One region of the Thermanaeromonas sp. DSM 22490 genome, then DNA from elsewhere that is predicted to be linked to it. Evidence: riboswitches for the same ligand, from Rfam matches in the RefSeq annotation. Region 1 holds a riboswitch; the other holds the start of a gene.
What was found. A riboswitch is a leader RNA that binds a small molecule or an ion and turns the genes downstream of it on or off. The one in region 1 is predicted to bind thiamine pyrophosphate.
Positions count from the first base shown of each region.

Region 2: linked by a shared signal. The riboswitch ahead of thiC (phosphomethylpyrimidine synthase ThiC) and the one ahead of thiE (thiamine phosphate synthase) in region 1 are both predicted to bind thiamine pyrophosphate.

Region 1 covers NZ_JBJHHE010000003.1:29,963-37,129, forward strand. Annotated here, with positions in the region: gene mrdA (penicillin-binding protein 2) at 1-868, shown strand, start outside; gene minC (septum site-determining protein MinC) at 1,038-1,478, shown strand; gene minD (septum site-determining protein MinD) at 1,471-2,265, shown strand; gene minE (cell division topological specificity factor MinE) at 2,280-2,576, shown strand; gene rodA (rod shape-determining protein RodA) at 2,756-3,892, shown strand; gene groES (co-chaperone GroES) at 4,008-4,295, shown strand; gene groL (chaperonin GroEL) at 4,321-5,934, shown strand; TPP riboswitch at 6,126-6,235, shown strand; gene thiE (thiamine phosphate synthase) at 6,339-6,941, shown strand; gene thiS (sulfur carrier protein ThiS) at 6,961-7,161, shown strand.
Region 2 covers NZ_JBJHHE010000021.1:9,938-17,104, reverse strand. Annotated here, with positions in the region: gene AC1BI1_RS12105 (radical SAM protein) at 1-128, opposite strand, end outside; gene AC1BI1_RS12100 (sensor histidine kinase) at 178-1,026, opposite strand; gene AC1BI1_RS12095 (response regulator) at 1,546-2,235, opposite strand; gene AC1BI1_RS12090 (DUF2680 domain-containing protein) at 2,440-2,955, opposite strand; gene sfsA (DNA/RNA nuclease SfsA) at 3,088-3,786, opposite strand; gene AC1BI1_RS12080 (class I SAM-dependent rRNA methyltransferase) at 3,823-5,004, opposite strand; gene thiC (phosphomethylpyrimidine synthase ThiC) at 5,136-6,434, opposite strand; TPP riboswitch at 6,528-6,632, opposite strand; gene AC1BI1_RS12070 (BON domain-containing protein) at 6,832-7,167, shown strand, end outside.

The DNA.
Region 1 (7,167 bases):
CCAGTGGGCTGGCGAGATGGCCGGTATTGAGATGATCGATTCTATAGCCGGGCAGTTTGGCCTGGGTTCTCCTACCGGCTCCATAGGCATTTTAGGAGAAGCTAAAGGCATCTTGCCCTCCCCTGAGTGGAAGAGAAAAGTAAATGAAGCTATTCTACAAAGGTGGTTGGAGAGGCGGAAGGCAGAAATTGAGAAAAAATATGCTGACGCCCTAGCCTCGGCTGCGGAAAGGGACAAGGAACGTTTAATACGCCAAAAGGAGCAAGAACTGCGCCAGCTAAAAGCCCAGTTTGAAATAAACTTTAACTTTGAAACCAGCTGGCAGCCTTTCGATACTTATAATACATCTATAGGACAGGGAGCCAATAATTATACCATCCTCCAGCTGGCCAATTATGTGGCTACCCTGGCTAATGGGGGTACCCGCTGGCGGCCTTATCTAGTCAAAAGAGTCGTCTCTCCAGAGGGCCAGGTAAAACAGGAATTTTATCCGGAGGCAATCCAAAAAGTGAATGTTCCTCCGAATATTTTAGAAGAGGTGCGCCGGGGAATGCTGGCCGTAACCCAGTCACCCGAAGGTACTGCTTCCTTTCTTTTTCGCGATTTTCCCCCTTATATTAAAGTCGCTGCTAAGACGGGAACGGCCCAGACCGGTTTAGCCGGAGACGACAAAAGCCGCGATTTTTATGGTACTTTTATTGCCTTTGCTCCCTATGATGATCCGCAAATTGCCTTTGCCGGAGTTATTGAATACGCGAGCCATGGGGGCGACTCAGCAGGGATAGTAGCCCGCGAGGTTTTTGCTCGTTATTTTGGCTTGACCGAGCAACTTTCCCGGACAGGCCCGGGAGGAGCAGCAACGGAATAAGCTGTGGCTCTGGGAGGGCGAGCTAAGCAGGCTGGAAGAGGCGGAATTTTTGTCGTATCTTGCGGGAAAGGAGAAGAAAAAAGCTCCCGTCTTTTTTCCTCTTACGGCAGGATTTACCTAAGGGTGCGTAGAAAGAAGAAAACATCATCCATACTTTATGGAGGAGAGTATGGTGTCTTCTCAAGGAACAATTCGCTTGGGGAACTCCTCCCATCCTTCCGGACAAACCTTGCTGGTGCGGCGTACGGTGCGCTCGGGTCAACGTATTGACTATCCTGGGAATGTAGTGATAATGGGAGATGTTAACCCCGGCGGTGAAGTGGTGGCAGGAGGTCATGTGATTGTTATGGGCACCTTGAAGGGTATAGTCCATGCCGGAGCAGAGGGTGATGAGGGAGCGGTGGTTATTGCCTTTGACTTACAACCAACCCAGCTGCGCATAGCTGGATATATTGCTCGCCCTCCCGATGGAGGGGACAAGCCCCTCAAACAACCTGAGATTGCCAGGGTGCAGGACGGGGCCGTAATAATCGAAAGATATCAACCTGGTGGAGAGAGGCGCTACTTAAATCCAGGTAATCTTACTAAAGAGGAGGAACAAGATGGGTGAAGTAATAGTTATCACCTCCGGTAAGGGCGGCGTCGGCAAAACAACTACTACGGCCAATCTGGGCACCGGTTTGGCCATGCTAGGCAAAAGGGTAGTAATGGTGGACACCGATATAGGGCTTCGCAATTTAGACGTAGTGCTGGGATTAGAAAACCGTATTGTGTATGACCTGGTGGATGTGGTGGAAGGGAGATGTCGCTTAAAGCAAGCTTTGATCAAGGATAAAAGATTGGAAAACTTGTACCTTTTGCCAGCCAACCAGACGCGGGACAAGACGGCGGTAACCCGCCATCAAATGATGGACCTCTGTGACCAGCTCAAAGAGGATTTCGACTTTGTACTTATTGATTGTCCGGCGGGCATCGAGATGGGCTTCAGGAATGCCATCGCCGGTGCCGAAAAGGCGCTGGTAGTCACCACGCCGGAAGTAGCTGCCGTGCGCGATGCCGACCGCATTATCGGCCTTTTAGAGGCGGCCGAGATGGAAGCACCTCGCCTTATAATTAACCGCGTTCGCCCGGATATGGTGCGCCGGGGCGATATGATGGACATCGATGATATGTTGGAAATCCTGGCTATTGAGCTCCTGGGCGTGGTGCCGGAGGACGAAATGATTGTGGTTTCCACCAATAAAGGGGAGCCGGCTATTCTGGATAAACGTTCTCGAGCTGGACAGGCTTACTATAATATTTCCCGACGCCTCCTGGGGGAAGAAGTACCTTTACTTAACTTGGAAGGCAGCGAAGGATTAGTGGCTAAACTGAGAAAGCTCTTTGGCCTTACTTAAAGGAGGGACCAGCAGTGTTAGATTTTATATTGCGCTTCTTGGGACGGGAAACGACTGCCAGTAAAAAAGTGGCCAAAGAGCGGTTGCGCTTGGTCCTAGTCCATGACCGGGTGGGAGTATCGCCTCACCTTCTGGAGGCCCTTAAAGAGGATTTAATTAAAGTCATTTCCGAATACCTGGAGATAGACGCAGCAGGGCTGGAAGTGAGCTTGAGCCGGGAAAACGATACTGTAGCTCTGGTGGCCAATATTCCCATTTTGCGCATTAAACGGACCTTCAAAACGAGTGGTGAACACAGTGTGACATATTAGATTACAAGAGAGCCTCTCTGCTTCGCTATTGAGGCTATCCCCAATTCTGGCCCTCAAGCCTGCTTGACCTGGGCTTCTTCTGGAGCCAAAGGGGGCTAAAAATTGAGGATGCCTCTGGCCTTGCTGAGCTACCGGCAGGGCTTATTTTTTTGTATAATGGAAGCGGTGAGGCGAAGGACATGTTTAATCGTAAGCTTTGGCGTAATCTGGATTATGTGTTGGTCTTTACAGTGGCAGCTATTTTGAGTATAAGCCTTTTAGTTCTGGATAGCGCAGCCGCGAGCATTACCGCTCGTCCAGATTACTATGTAAAAAAGCAGATCCTATGGATTGTCATAGGGCTACTCGGTATGCTGGTAATTCTTTCCATAGATTATCAGCAGCTTAAACGCTACCACCTGGCCTTATATATCCTCAATCTCTTGCTTCTGGCCTCCGTGCTGGTAGTAGGTAGCGAAGCTAAAGGAGCCCAGCGATGGATAAGTCTAGGCCCCTTTATTTTTCAACCCTCGGAGTTTAGCAAGTTAATAGTAATTATTACTCTGGCCCGTTTGTTAGAAAGCCGCCAGGGCCGATTAAACCGTTTGCGAGATTTGCTTATCCCCTTCTTGCATGTGGTAGTGCCCATGCTCCTAGTTCTAAAACAGCCAGACCTGGGGACAGCCTTGGTATTTATGGCCATTTTTTGCGGTATGCTATATGTGGGTGGCGTCAACACTCGTCTTTTTTGGGGCTTGGTGAGCGGCGGCGCGCTGGCCGTTGTTTTGTCCCTTTTTGCCCACTTTCGCTGGGGCCTACCCCTGCCCCTGGAGGAATACCAGCTCAAAAGGTTAGTGGTAATGCTAAACCCCTACAATGACGGTGAAGGGGGCCGTGGCGCAGGTTACCACATCATTCAATCCCAGGTCGCCATTGGTTCTGGCGGACTCTGGGGCAAGGGTTTGTACCAAGGATCCCAGGTGCAGCTCAATTTCTTGCCGGAACACCATACTGATTTTATCTTTGCCGTAGTGGGAGAGGAGCTGGGCTTTTTCCGCACCGTGGGGCTCTTGGGATTATATTTTCTCCTCCTCTACCGGATGATTCGGATTGCTTACCAAGCCAAGGATTATTTTGGTGTGCTCTTGGTTGTCGGTATTTGTTCCATGTTCACTTTCCACTTGCTGGTGAACGTGGGTATGACTATCGGCATTATGCCCGTTACCGGTATTCCCCTCCCTTTGTTCAGTTACGGAGGGAGTTCTATGCTGACCAATTTGCTGGCGTTGGGCCTAGTCATCAATGTTAACCTCCGGAGGCAAAAAATTCTTTTTTAAACCCTCCAACCTATTGACAAGCAAAAAATCCTTGTATTATTATAATACTTGGCTGTTAGCACTTACCTTAGGTGAGTGCTAACAAATATATATGCTGAAGGGAGGACATAGCTCCATGCTCCGGCCTCTTGGTGACCGGGTAGTACTTAAGGTAGTTTCTACGGAAGAGAAGACCCAAGGAGGCATCGTTCTGCCGGACACTGCCAAGGAAAAACCCCAGGAAGGTGAAGTAGTAGCTGTAGGTCCGGGCAGGGTCCTGGATAACGGTACTAGAATTGCACCGGAAGTTAAGGTGGGTGACAGGGTAGTTTTTGCCAAGTATAGCGGTACTGAAGTAAAGGTGAATGGAGAAGAATACTTAATAATTCGCGAGAGCGATATTCTGGCGGTGAAAGAAAAATAAATAGCTTAAAGGAGGTTGGCGAACAATGGCTGCCAAACAATTAGCCTTTGATGTAGAAGCGCGGCGAGCCCTGGAGCGGGGTGTCAACGCTGTTGCCCAAGCGGTAAAGGTTACGCTGGGTCCTAAAGGCCGTAATGTAGTACTGGAGCGCAAATTTGGTTCGCCGGTAATTACTAAAGACGGCGTGACTGTAGCCAAAGAGATCGAGCTTAAGGATCCCTTTGAGAATATGGGTGCTCAGCTCTGCCGGGAAGTAGCCTCCAAAACCAATGATGTGGCGGGCGACGGTACTACTACAGCCACGGTTTTGGCCCAGGCTATCATGCTCGAAGGCTTAAAGAACGTCACGGCTGGCGCTAACCCCATTTTCATCAAGAGGGGCATCGATCGTGCCGTGGAGGCGGTGGTAGAAGAGATTAAGAAGATGAGCATCCCGGTAGAATCCAGGGAAAGTATTGCTCATGTAGCTTCTATTGCGGCTAACGATACGGGCATCGGTGAACTCATAGCCGAAGCCATGGAGAAAGTGGGCAAAGACGGCGTCATTACCGTCGAAGAGTCTAAAGGTACCACCACTACGGTAGAAGTAGTGGAAGGTATGGAATTTGACCGCGGCTACATTTCCCCTTACTTCGTTACCAATCCCGAGGCCATGGAAGTCGAGCTGGAGGATCCCTATATACTTATTCACGAAAAGAAGATTTCGGCTATCAATGACCTCCTCCCCCTGTTGGAAAAGGTAGTGCGCACGGGCAAGCCCTTATTGATTATTGCGGAAGATGTAGAGGGCGAGGCCCTGGCCACCTTGGTGGTCAACAAATTGCGCGGTACTTTATCTTGCGCTGCGGTAAAAGCTCCTGGATTTGGTGATCGCCGTAAGGCCATGTTAGAAGATATTGCCATCTTGACGGGCGGTACCTTTATCTCCGAAGACCTGGGAGTTAAGTTGGAAAATGTAGAACTCCATATGCTCGGCCGCGCTAAGAAAGTCAAGATTGCTAAAGAAAAGACCACCATCGTGGAAGGTTATGGCAGTAAGGAAGCGGTGGCTGGCCGGGTGGCCCAGATTAAGAAGCAGATTGAAGAGACCGATTCCGATTATGACCGGGAAAAATTGCAGGAGCGCCTGGCCAAATTAGCTGGCGGCGTAGCTGTTATTAAGGTTGGTGCAGCTACGGAAACCGAGCTTAAAGAGAAGAAACACCGTGTGGAAGATGCCCTGGCTGCTACCCGGGCGGCAGTAGAGGAAGGTATCGTACCGGGCGGAGGCGCGACTTTGGTCCACTGCATCTCGGTGCTCGATAACATTCAAGCTGACGGCGACGAGGCTGTGGGCGTAAAGATTGTTAAGAGGGCGCTGGAGGAACCGCTGCGTCAGATTTGCGCCAATGCCGGCCTGGAAGGCTCGGTGATTGTGGAAAGGGTGAAGAATGAAAAGTCTTCCATCGGTTTTGACGTGGTCACCGAAGAGTATGTGGATATGATCAAGGCCGGTATTGTGGATCCGGCAAAAGTCACCCGGAGCGCTCTCCAGAATGCAGCTAGTATCGCTTCTATGCTTCTCACCACAGAAGCGCTGGTCTCAGAAATTCCGAAGGAAGAGAAGAACCCTCCCATGCCACCTAACATGGATTACTAAAAGAGAGCAAGCTTTAAGGAGAGGATACCCTGAGGTAGGGTATCCTCTTTTACTTGCCAAGAATCAATAAAATAACGTACAAAATGATGCAATAGTGCCATAAAGCTCCTAGGAAGTCCAAAAATAATTTATGGTACTCGTAAAAAGAATTTGCTGAAGAGAAAAAGGCAGTTTATAATAATACTACTAATAATAAAACAACGGGGAGCTCCTGTTAGGGGCTGAGAAAGGGCTAGTAAGCACCTGACCCGCTGAACCTGTTCAGGATAATGCCTGCGGAGGGAAAAAAGGGCCTAGCTATTAAGGGTGCATTTTCCTTGCGGAGGTGCACCCTTTTTAGTTTTAGCCCCGCGCTTTCTCTGTGAGGTTCACCTCTTCCCTGTAAATCGAGGGGGTCTTATCCCATGGGCTGGCTCTATGTAATAAGCAACCAGGATCTTACGAGATATCCCCTGGAGGTGATGGCAGGTCAAATGCACGGAGTGGATTTTTTCCAGTTGCGGGAAAAAAACTTGCCGGGAAACGAGCTATACAGCCTAGCCTGTAAGTTAAGAAAAGCTTTACCTGCCACTACTAAGCTTTTAATCAATGACCGGGTAGACATAGCCTTGGCTGCCAATGCTGATGGAGTCCACTTAGGGCAACGCTCTTTCTCGGTGGAAGTGGCCCGCAGACTCTTAGGTCCTGGTAAATTGATAGGAGTCTCGGTGCATAATGTGCCTGAAGCATTAGTAGCTGCCGCAGCCGGAGCCGATTACCTCCTTTTCGGACATGTTTTTGCCACCGATTCTAAGAAGGATGTACCACCCCGGGGGTTAGAAGCGTTAGAGGAAGTTGTGCGCCGTGTTGGTATACCAGTCTTGGCCTTAGGAGGGATTACAGTAGATAAGGTTCACGCCTGCCTCGCGGCAGGTGCTAAAGGCGTAGCTGTCATGTCGGCTATTATGGCAGCTCCTGATCCCCAAGGAGCAGTACAGGAGTTCCGCAAAAGTTTAGATCAGGAATAAAAGGAGGTGCACAAGCGAAGTGCAGATTCTTCTTAATGGGGAAAAAAGAGAAATCCCCCCGGGGATGACGGTAGCCGATTTACTGAAGGAACTGGGGATAGATTATCGTTATATGGCCCTGGAACGCAATCGTGCCATTGTGCCCAAGCAGGATTATGACAAAGTAATTTTAGAAGAAGGGGATGAGATAGAAATTGTTCGCTTTGTAGGCGGGGGTTAAGCCCAA
Region 2 (7,167 bases), on a different contig from region 1:
TTTTTGAAGCTATCGAGGTCGAGATGCCGGTTAATCCATGAATCGCGGTAAACCGTATGAGGACAATAACTACACATTGCGTTGCAGTAGGAGGTAACCTCTACCTGGATCCAATCAAATTTCAACATAGCGGGTTGGCCCCCCTCCGTGGGCTTAAGATATCGGCTCTCCTTCCCATTACAATGGTATGACCAAGTGAAAGGTGCTACCCTGGCCGGGTGCGCTTTCCGCCCATATGCGACCCCCGTGAGCCACCACAATTTCTCTGGCAATGGCTAAACCCAGGCCCATCCCTCCTTCACCCTGCGGTCTGGAAGCCCGGGAACGGTAAAAGCGCTCGAAAATATAGGGCAGGTCTTCTGGGTCTATGCCGGGCCCGGTATCACTAATCCGGACATGAAGGTGGTCTTTTTCTTTTTCTACCAGGAGTCTGATAAGACCTCCTGGCGGGGTATGACGTAACGCATTAGACAATAAGTTCAAAAGAACCTGCGTTATACGGTCAGGGTCCAAACTTATCAAAGGCAAATGTTCATCTACTTTGACATGAAAATCTATATCCCGGCTAGCAGCTTCAGCTGCGAAGGTAGTTGTCACCCGTTCCAGCAACTCTTCCAGGGAGACCTCCTGGAAGTGGAGAGTAAGTTTTCCTATCTCCGCCAGGCTGAGCTCTTCTAATTCTTTCACGAGCCTGGAAAGCCTCAAGACTTCATCGTGTAAGGAAGCCATGAGTTCTGGTGTGGGCTTAGATATTCCTTCCTGTATTGCTTCTAAATTGCCCCTTAATATGGCCAATGGAGTCCGCAACTCGTGGGCCATGTCAGCTATCAGATTCTTGCGCGAATCTTCGTAGCGCTCCAGGCTATCAGCCATGGAATTAAAGGCTGCGGCCAGCTCTCCTATTTCATCTTGACTGGTAATGGTAACCCGGTGTTTCCACTGGCGACCAGCAATTTTACGCGCAGCAGATACCAATTCCCTCAGGGGCGAAGTAAGCCTGCGGGCAAGAAATAATCCCAGGCCCATGGCCAGCAGGGAGGCTAATAATCCGCTTAAGATGATGCCCAGTAAAACACTGTCTCGGAACTGTTGTTCCAGGGAACGGATTCCTGTTCCGGACCTGGTAGTTATTAATAAGTAGCCTATGGTATGCTGGTCATAACTTAAGGGAACAGCCCTTTTTAGTTCAGCCAGACTTAACCTTTGGCCCAGAGAGGTTCCTTCCGAATCCCCGATTACTTTTCCGTCCTGATCCGTGATTACAATCCTTTCCAGGCCTCCCCGTCCCGGAAAGCCTGGCCCACCCCGTCCCCGCCCGGGCCGGGAATTACTAAATAACGACTGGACACCTTCTAAACTTCCATTCTGGCGGTAATAGGAAAGGAGAATAGACTGCCATTCCCCCACCCTGAGTTCCTTCTGTCGGTCTAAATAGGTGTTAAAAGAGCGACCGGCAATTATATTGGAAGTAACGGCTACCAGGGCTATAGCTGCTACAGCTACGGTCACCATAGCAGCGGTTATTTTTAAATGTAGCTTCATATCTCACCTGGGCCTGAATTTATAGCCCACCCCGTAAACGGTAAGTATGTACTCGGGATTGGCAGGATCTTTTTCGATCTTTTTGCGTAAATTGCTTATATGGGTATCCACTGAGCGCTCGTAACCCAAAAAAGCCTCGCCCAAAGCTAAATCTAGTAGTTGCATACGGCTGAAGACCCGGCCCGGGTGGCGCGCCATAACCGAAAGAAGGGCAAATTCGGTAGGAGTTAGCTCTATTTCGCGCTTATCTATCCTTACTTCCCGAGTAGAAAAATTTATGTAAAGATCGCCAATGGTTAATTCTTCATGTCGGGATGTTTCCTGCCCCTTACTTCGCCTCAAAACCACTTTTATGCGAGCCGCCAGCTCTCTCAGGCTAAAAGGCTTGGTTATGTAATCATCCGCCCCCAACTCTAGGCCCAAAAGTTTATCCACTTCTTCACTCCTTGCGGTCAGCATAATTATAGGAACATCGGATTTTTGTCTCACCTGCTTGCAAACTTCTAAACCGCTTAGCCCTGGCAGCATCCAGTCAAGGACCACCAGATCAAAATTGTGTCGTTCCAAAAGCTGTAAGGCTTCGAGACCTGTAGCTGCCGTTTTGACTTGAAATCCTTCACTGGCCAGGTAGCTGGCCACCATTTCCTTGATCTTTTCCTCATCCTCTACTACCAGGATTAATGGTGCGCCCATCTTTTTTACTATGACCTCCCTGGTATCGACGTCCCTAATTTCAGGCCATAAATATCACCCTAATTGCTATTTTAACCTCGTAGCAGTATAATTCCAAGGCTGCTTGGGGCAGGAGGTGCTTCTAAGCCTTTAAAGTGGCTGGCAAGCACCCCAGCTTCTGACCTGAACAAGTATAGCGGGGGCTAATAACCCCCGCCCGTGTCATTACTTGCTATTTCCACCATTCCCCAGGCCAAGACCGCGCCCCATCCCGGCCTGGCCAAAACCGTTGCCTCTAGCCCTGGCCTGCCCGTTACCAGAACCTTTTCCAGCCCAGGGTGGCGGCCCCACCGAGGTACGGTTAATACTGTACTCCACGCGCTGTTTCATATTCTCCAGACAGAGATCAGCCTGCTCCTGGGTAATGCGGCCTTCCTGCACCATCTGGTTTAAAATTCCCTGGCGCTCCTCCAAAACTTTCTGCACCAGCTGGTCTTTATTGACCCCTTGGGCTTCAGCAATTTCCGCCAGGGACCGGCCGGAATGACGCTGTTCTAAAACTTTCGCCCGGTCCAACCCCAGGATCTCCGCGACAGTAGCCACTAGACCTCCTTGGTTCCGGCCAAGCCGCAATCCCCAACTCGGCCAGCTGTTGCTGCTGGTATCTCCTGCAAAAGCCGGGGTTAGGAAGAGACCCAGCAGCAGTATAGAAAGAACGACAATCCATCTTGGGCGTTTCACGCGCTTAAGCCTCCCTTCGTAATTTTTAGTTTGGGCAGGTATTTCCCTGCCTCCAGTTGCTAGTATAGAGGACCATTAATAGAAAGTAATCAAGGAATTATCAAGAAATTGTTAAGAATGGAGTTGCACACCTCATAAATTAATTTCGACCCGGCTGGACAATCTTATTTCCTTTATATCCACCTGGCAGCGATAGGCCAGGACCTCGACTCCCAGACCCGCTGCCTCGCGCAGGGTTCGCGCAAAAAGCGGGTCCGTCTCCTCATTAGGGGCAAACTGCTGGGCATCTTCCCGCTGTATAAGGAAAACCACCGCCGCCCTGAAGCCCTGTACCTTAAGCTTTTCCAGTTCCTTAAGATGGCGGCTGCCCCTGGTAGTGGGTGCGTCGGGAAACCGGGCTTCCTTTCCCACCACCAAGGTTACGGATTTCACCTCCACATAGCAAGGCACCCGGCCTTCCCCTGCCAATAAGAAATCCAGCCTGCTGGGTCCCACCTTTACTTCCGGCCTTATGTTGCTATAGCCCTGAAATTCGGGTATTTCTCCGGCCCGAACAGCTTGGGCAAAAACTTTATTAGGCAAGCGGCTATCCACGGCCACCAGTATCTCACCGTAGCGCACCAGCACCACATCAAACTCGGTCCTTCTTCCCGGGGCAACTCGGGGAGCAAGGTAGAGCTGGACTCCCGGCTGCAGCAGCTCGGCCAGCCTTCCCGGGTCGGCCAGGAAGGCCTGGACCACCCGGCCTTGGCACCTGGCGCGTACCAGAAAACGATTGGGCCGCCCTTCGAAAATTGCCGGGCAAAGACCTGGCGGCAAGGGGATAGACATAACCTTTATCACTCCGCACAAATTACGTTAACTCTTTTATATTACCTGGAGCACCAGGCATTTCAGGTAATAGGACTCATCATAACCCAGGAGAACCGGGTGATCGGAAGCCTGACCGCGCCGGGCCACTATACGCAGACGGCGCCTGGCATCCCGGGCCGCGCTAAAGACAACCTCCAGGAAAAGGCCTTCCGGCATATGGTAAGAGCAAGAACAGGTTACCAAGTATCCTCCTGGCGGTAAAAGCTTCATGGCCCTCAAATTGATTTCTTTATAACCCCTGATAGCCCCTTCCAGAGCCTTTCTGTTCTTCACAAAGGCTGGCGGGTCTAAAATGACTACATCGTATCTTTCGCCTGAACGATCCATTTCTCTCAAGGCATCAAACACATTGGCTACCTTAAAGGAGCAGGTGGTTTCATAACCGTTTAGAGCTGCATTGCGCCGGGCCATTTCGATAGCTTCTTCCGAAATATCCAGGCCTAGCACTTCCCGGGCGCCATAACGGGCTGCATGCAGGCTAAAACTCCCTGTATGGCAAAAGCAGTCTAACACCCGTGCTCCCCCGACCATGGGCCTTATAGCGGCCCTATTTTCTCGCTGGTCCAAAAAATAGCCTGTCTTCTGGCCCCGGGCAATATCCACATACAGCTTAATCCCGTTTTCTCGAATGATCACCAGGGGGTCAAAGGTCCCTTTAAGGAAGCCGGTTCGCAATTCCAGGCCCTCCAGCTCCCTTACCGCAGCATCGTTGCGCTCATAAATGCCCTCAGGCTGGATTAATTCGTCCAAGAGTTTCACCAGCGTCTCTTGGAAACGATCAATCCCTAAAGCCAGGGTCTGGATCACCAGGTAAGGGCCGAATTTGTCTACAATCAACCCGGGCAAGAAATCCGCCTCGCCGAATACGACGCGGTAAGAATCAGTATCAGCACCTTGGAGCACCTTCTGGCGATAATTCCAGGCAGCACTCAGACGCCGGCGCCAGAAAGCTTCATTAATTTCTTCCGCGCGTTCATAAGTGAGCAGGCGAATAGTAATCATAGAGGCCGGGTTGATATAACCCCGGCCTATAAATTTACCCCGGTAATCTTCTACTTCCACAATATCTCCTGGTTCGAAGGAGCCGTAAATATCTTCTATTTCCGTCCGGTAAACCCAGGGGTGGCCTGCTTTAATTCGCTTCTCTTCCTCCCTCTTAAGGCGCACCCTTGCCATGCAACTGCTCACCAACCTCTTAAGTCAGCTTATTGCCCGCACTATATACTGGTCAGTTAAACAACGGGCCTCTGGCTGCTAGGAAGTGATTCTTCCCGTATAGCTCGTACTTTATGCAACCTGGCCACCAGTTAGCACTTTTCCATGGTCTTGCCCAGGTATTCCCCTACTATGCGCATGGCGCAGAAGTCGCCGCACATGGAACAAGCCTCGGCCGTGGCTACATTGCGCCTGGACCTATAATGTCTGGCCTTGACAGGGTCTAAAGCCAGCTCAATCTGCTTCTCCCAGTCCAGGGCTTTGCGGGCCTGGGCCATAGCCTTGTCCCATTCCCACGCTCCTGGAATACCCTTCACCAGATCCGCCGCATGCCCAGCTATACGGGCAGCTATAACACCTTCCCGGACGTCCTCTACAGTAGGTAGCCCCAAATGTTCGGAAGGAGTAACGTAACAAATAAAGTCCGCTCCGGCAGCTGCAGCTATAGCTCCTCCTATGGCTGCAGTAATATGATCATATCCCGGAGCCACATCGGTTACAATGGGCCCCAGCACGTAGAAGGGAGCCCCATGGCATAGGCGCTTCTGGAGGAGTATGTTGGCTTCGATCTGGTTTAAAGGCACGTGACCAGGCCCTTCCACCATGGCCTGCACCCCGGCTTCCCGGGCTCGATCTACTAATTCACCGAGAATAAGCAACTCTTGGACCTGGGCTCGATCCGTGGCATCAGCCAGGCAACCGGGCCGCAGGCCATCGCCCAGGCTTAAAGTGACGTCATAGCGCCGGGCAATTTCCAAAAGGCGGTCATACTGGGCATAAAGGGGATTTTCTTCTTGGTGATGGAGCATCCATCCCACCAGGAAGGACCCGCCCCGGCTAACTATGTCAGCCACTCGCCCTTCCTGGCGCAGACGCTCTACCACTTCCAGGGTAACCCCACAGTGCACGGTAATAAAATCGACGCCGTCAGCGGCCTGCTCCTCGATTACCCGGAAAAGATCATCGGCTGTAAACTCCACCATGCTACCGTAACGCTTCTGGGCTTCCACTGTAACCTGGTAAATGGGTACTGTACCTACCGCTACCCGGGAACGGGCCAGGACTTGGCGACGGCACGCATTAATGTCGCCCCCGGTACTCAAATCCATAACGGCATCGGCCCCGGCCTCCAGGGCTGCCTCCAGCTTCTTAAGTTCCTCCTCAATATCCGGGTAAGCAGTGGAAGTGCCGATATTAGCATTTACTTTAGTTCTCAAACCCTGGCCAATACCACAAGGATCCAGATTGGTGTGGTTTTGGTTGGCTGGAATCACCACTGTACCTTGAGCTACGCGCTGACGCAGAATTTCTGGATCCAATCCTTCTTTCTCTGCCACTCGCTTCATTTCTGGCGTTATTTTCCCTTGGCGGGCAGCTTCCAACTGGGTCATTTGGTATACCACTCCTTTTCTTATTTCACGTTCTGGTAAAATCTTTAGCCACCTACAAAAAAAGTCACCTCCGGGAAATAGGTGACTTTTTCTAGCTAAACCTTCCCACTTCCCTCCGCTGGTATTACCCAGAATCAGGTTCCAAGGGTTAGTGCGCAAGGCACTTCTCAGCCCTTACGGGCACCCCCGGGGCTATTGGTATACAATTTTATAATAAATTTTATACTATTATTCGCCATACGAAAAGATTTTCCTGCCAATTTCCCTGTTAAAAAAGGGCACCGGAAAAAATAATAAATAACGGGTGACAGTGAGAAACAGACGTTACCAGCGCCAGGATAACAAAGGTATCACCAAAAACCATAGGTGACGTCCTTTTTCAAGAAAGGAGATCAGCATGGCCTCAGAAAAGGATGAAATCTTAAGGAAAAAAGTACAGGAGATATTGGAGAGCGATAAAGATTTGCGGAGTTACGCTTTAAAAGCGGACGTGGTAAAAGGGGAAGCCCAGTTGCAAGGAATAGTAGATACCTTGATAGAGAAAAATAGGGCAGAAGAACTGGTGCGCAGGGTTCCCGGCATTAAAAGCGTAGCTAATGCTATATCTATTAGCACCGACGGCCCTATCACGGATAAGGACGTGGAATTCGAAGTAGCCGAAGAACTGGCAGCCAATCCCGGAGTAAACCTTCGTCACATTGGCGCCGAAAGCCACGATGGTATCGTGATCCTT